2 regions of the Marinobacter bohaiensis genome follow, and region 1 is predicted to be linked to the other one. Evidence: predicted binding sites of a transcription regulator. Region 1 holds the regulator's gene; the other holds the start of a gene.
The links. The regulator sigma-54, encoded in region 1, starts transcription at its own class of promoters, with help from an activator protein. The targets are predictions, from matches to a motif close to ANTGGCATNNANNTTGCTNT.

Region 1 (2,331 bases):
AGCACCGTGCATTCGATCAACGGTCTTTTCCTTGTGCTTGAGGATCTGCCGATCAAGTTTGTCGAGCAGGCCGTCAATGGCCGCGTACATATCTTCGTTTTCAGCCTTTGCGTGGATTTCACCACCAATGACGTGGAGTGTGGCTTCGGCCGTCTGGCGCAGCTTCTCCACGGACAGGGTCACCTGACAGTTGCTGATGTGGTCGAAATGGCGTTCGAGTTTTTCAAACTTGCCGGAGACATAGTCTTTCAGAGCGGGAGTCAATTCGACATGGTGACCTGACATATTGAGTTGCATAGGCTTCTCCTGTTGTCGATATGGCCGGGAGCAGAGAAGCTCCCGACGTTGAGCCCGTCGCACTCAGCGACGTTTGAAAACCGACTCTGGCTGGCCCTGGGCGCTTGCGTCTCAGACCAGTCTCTTGCGTTCGTTGGACGGCGGGATGTGCATCGCCTCGCGATACTTGGCGACCGTCCGTCGTGCCACCTTGATGCCCTGGTCCCCGAGCAGCGCTGCAATCTTGCTGTCGCTGAGGGGTTTCTTCGGGGTTTCGGCGGCGACCAGTTTCTTGATCATGGCACGAATTGCCGTGGAGGAACATTCACCGCCCTCGTTCGTGCTCACATGACTGGAGAAAAAGTACTTCAGCTCGAAGATACCGCGCGGCGTATGCATGTATTTCTGGGTGGTGACCCGGGAAATGGTCGATTCATGCATGCTCACTGCCTGGGCAATGTCCGAGAGGATCAACGGCTTCATGGCTTCCTCGCCATGATCCAGAAATCCCTGCTGATGTTCAACGATCCGGGTGGCAACTTTCAGCAGGGTCTCGTTGCGACTCTGCAGACTCTTGATGAACCATTTGGCCTCCTGCAACTGATCGCGCAGGTAGGTGTTGTCGGCACTGTTGTCGGCCCGGCGGATCAGCGCCGCGTAGCCGGCATTGACCCGGATGCGCGGGGCAATTTCGGGATTGAGTTCGACGCGCCAGCGGCCCTTCTGCTTGGACACCACCACATCCGGCACCACGTAATCCGGCTCGGCCTGGTCGAGGGAGTCGCCCGGCCGCGGGTTGAGCGTCTGGATCAGGGCCAGTACGCACTTCAGCTGCTCTTCGCTGAGGCGACTGCGGCGCAGCAACTGGGCGTAATCGCGATTACCCAGCAGGTTGATGTAGTGGCTGATCACCAGCCGTGCCTGGGGCAGCCAGGGGGTATCCGGTGGCAGCTGGTTGAGCTGGATCAGGAGGCACTCCTGAAGGTCCCGTGCGAACACGCCCGGCGGGTCGAAATGCTGCAGGCGGCGCAGCACGGCCTCAACTTCGTCCAGTTCCAGCGGATCTTCCTCGCTGTCGTCGACCAGCCCGGCGTGGATGTCTTCCAGTGTCGAGATCAGGTAGCCGCGCGGGTCCACCGAGTCGAGCAGGGCGTGAGCAATGGCGCGGTCGCGCTCGCCCATGGGGGTGAGGTTGAGCTGCCAGAGCAGGTGGTCCTGCAGGGTCTCGGTGGGGGAGTTGCGTGATTCGAAGTCGGTGTCGTCGTCTTCTTCGCTGCGCGCCGCCGGTGCCGGGGCGGACTGGTAGATGTCGTCCCAGGCGGTGTCGACCGGCAGGTCATCGGGGATTTCCTGGTTGGTATCGGTGTTCCAGTCGGGTTCGGCCGGCTCGTCCCAGCTATCGTCGTCCTGCGTGGTGTCGTTGCTGTCCTCGCTGTTGCCGTCAGCGGACGCGTCCTCACCGTCGCTCTCATTATCAGCGGCGCCGTCTTCCTCTTCCGAGGTTTCCAGCATGGGGTTGGATTCGAGCGCTTGCTGGATTTCCTGTTGTAAGTCCAGCGTGGAAAGTTGCAGCAGGCGGATTGCCTGTTGCAACTGGGGTGTCATGGTGAGCTGTTGACCCAGCTTCAGCTGAAGCGAAGCTTTCATTACCATTGATTTAGTCCCGTCACCCTGTGGCCATCGACTGAGTTATTGCGCCTGGGCAAGACCTGTCCGGATGTCTCCGGACCTTGAAAACGCTCGTGTCAGAGGTCGGTCCGGCTTGCCAAGCAAATTCTTTGCCGAAGTTTACTGCTATGGGTGTCCCGATGACAATGTCTTGGTCGGCGGATATGCCTCGAGAGGTTAGCCGACCCTGTTTCGAGTTTAGCGTTTTGGCGCCCACTGCGATACCCATACCCGATTGACGGGCTCACATGTGGAATTCGTTGCCCAGGTAGACTTCCTTGACCTGCTGGTTGGCCAGGATCTCCTCAGACTGTCCGGATGCGATAATATGGCCGCCGCTGACGATGTAGGCGTTTTCGCAGATATCCAGGGTTTCGCGCACGTTAT
Region 2 (2,331 bases), on a different contig from region 1:
GACCCGGTTACAGGGTCTCGTTACCTTTCAGGCCGATCTCGAAGCTGTCGATGTAGGCGTTGGGCTTTTTCGGGTCGAAGACCACGCCGTCGATCAGCTCGCCCTGGTCGGGGCGGGTGAAGTTCTCCGCGTCCATGTCGGGGAAAGCGCTTGCAGGAAGAGTGCCGTCGGCGATCAGCGACTGGGCGGCTTTCTCGTAGATATCCGCGCGGTAGACCTTTTTGGCGATGTCCATGTACCAGTCATCCGGCTTGGGCTCGGCGATCTGGCCCCAGCGGCGCATCTGCGACAGGTACCAGATGGCGTCGGACGGATACGGGTAGGTGGCGTAGTAGCGGAAGAAGACGTTGAAGTCGGGCACGTCCCGCACGTCGCCTTTTTCATACTCGAAGGTGCCGGTCATGGAATTGGCGATCACTTCCTCGTCGGCGCCCACGTAGTTGGGCCGGGCCAGCATCTTCACCGCTTCCTCGCGGTTGGCGTTGTTGTTCTCGTCCAGCCAGTAGGCGGCGCGGATCAGGGCGCGCAACAGGTGCAGGTGGGTGTTGGGGTTCTTTTCGGCCCACTGTTCGGTGACGCCGAACACCTTTTCCGGGTTGTTGGGCCAGATTTCGTAGTCCGTGATCACCGGCACGCCGATGCCCTTGAACACGGCCTGCTGGTTCCAGGGTTCGCCCACGCAGTAGCCCTGGATGGTGCCCGCTTCCAGGGTGGAGGGCATCTGCGGCGGCGGGGTGACAGACAACTGCACGTCCGCCTGCAGGGTGCCGCTGGTGTCGCCTTTATGGGGCGCGTAGTAGCCCGGATTCAGGCCGCCGGCGGCCAGCCAGTAGCGCAGCTCGTAGTTGTGGGTGGAGACCGGGAACACCATGCCCATCTTGAACGGCTCACCGGTCTCATGCTGCGCTTCGACTACCGGTTTCAGGGCGCTGGCGCTGATCGGGTGCTGCGGCTGGCCGTTGCCGTTGTCCGGGATGTTGGCTTTCATCTTCTCCCAGACATCGTTGGAAACGGTGATGCCGTTGCCGTTCAGGTCCATGCTGAAGGCGGTGACGATGTTGGCCTGGGTGCCGTAGCCGATGGTCGCGCCCAGTGGCTGGCCGGCCAGCATGTGGGCACCGTCCAGCTCACCGGTGATGACCCGGTCCAGCAGGACTTTCCAGTTGGCCTGGGCCTCCAGCTCCACGAACAGGCCCTCGTCCATGAAGTAGCCGTTCTCCCACGCTACCGCCAGCGGCGCCATGTCGGTCAGCTTGATGAAGCCCAGCTTCAGGTCGGGTTTTTCCGGGGGGGGCAGCTCTTGGCCGTGGGCGGCCAGGCTGGAGCCCAGTCCCAGTGCCGCGGCAAAGGTTGCAGTCAGGATACGGCTCGCCATGCGTCTCTCCTATGTCGTCTTTTCTTTTGGGCAAAAAAAAGCGCCCGCCCCCGGTTGTCGGGGACAGGCGCCAATGCCTGCAGATCGTCTGTCATCTGTAGCAAAACTGTGAGGTACTGAGCCGAAATCAGTACGCGTAATCGTCACCAGAGATAAAGCATAGCCCGTGCCATTATTTTAAATGCTTATCTATCAGGTAGTTGGCTGCTTGTTGCGGATTGGGGTGAGCGGCGCGGCGGGCGTTTCTAGGTCAACTGCTCAGAAATTGCACCATGGCCGGGCGGATCAGGTGCGGGCACCGGGACGTTTCAGGGCCTCCAGGGCGAGACGCCAGCGCGGGCTGCGGTTGGAAGCCAGGCCGTCGGCCCAGCGCGTGGTTTCGGGCAGGCGGTAGCGGGTCAGGCAGGCCATCACCATGTCGATGGACGTTTCCAGGGAAATGCGGTGGCCGGGGGAGACGAACAGGGGCTTCACGCCCTGGCGGGTGCGCAGGACCGCGCCGATGGTGTCACCTTTGTCCACCAGCGGTACCCAGGCGCCGCGTGTGTCGGGTACCGGGTCGTGCGTGCCCAGCAGGCGGCTCTTGCCCACGCCAATGGCGGGGCGGTCCAGCAGCAGGCCCAGGTGACTGGCGATGCCCAGGCGTCGCGGATGGGCGATGCCCTGGCCATCGCACAGCAGCAGGTCCGGCCACTGCGACAGTTGTTCGAGCGCCTTGAGGATCACCGGACACTCACGGAACGACAGCAGCCCCGGAACATAGGGAAAGCGGGTGGGCAGGCGCGCCAGGGCGTAGTCGAGCGGCGCCAGGGTGCGTCGGTCCAGCACCACCACGGCGGCCCGGGCGGTGCGGCCCTGGTCCTCGAAACCCACATCGATGCCAGCGACCGTGCTGATCGGGCCCAGGCGATCCTCGGTCACCACGTCCACCGCCAGTTTCTTCTGCAGGGCAATGG

Region 2: DKK67_RS13800 (CmpA/NrtA family ABC transporter substrate-binding protein) is a predicted target of sigma-54. The motif match lies at 1,530-1,549, and genes of this name have one in related genera.

Annotation. Positions count from the first base shown of each region.
Region 1 is NZ_QGEH01000001.1:1,652,937-1,655,267, forward strand. Features, by position in the region: gene hpf (ribosome hibernation promoting factor) at 1-297, opposite strand, end outside; gene DKK67_RS07385 (RNA polymerase factor sigma-54) at 409-1,923, opposite strand; gene lptB (LPS export ABC transporter ATP-binding protein) at 2,189-2,331, opposite strand, start outside.
Region 2 is NZ_QGEH01000002.1:235,159-237,489, reverse strand. Features, by position in the region: gene DKK67_RS13800 (CmpA/NrtA family ABC transporter substrate-binding protein) at 8-1,375, opposite strand; gene nfi (deoxyribonuclease V) at 1,661-2,331, opposite strand, start outside.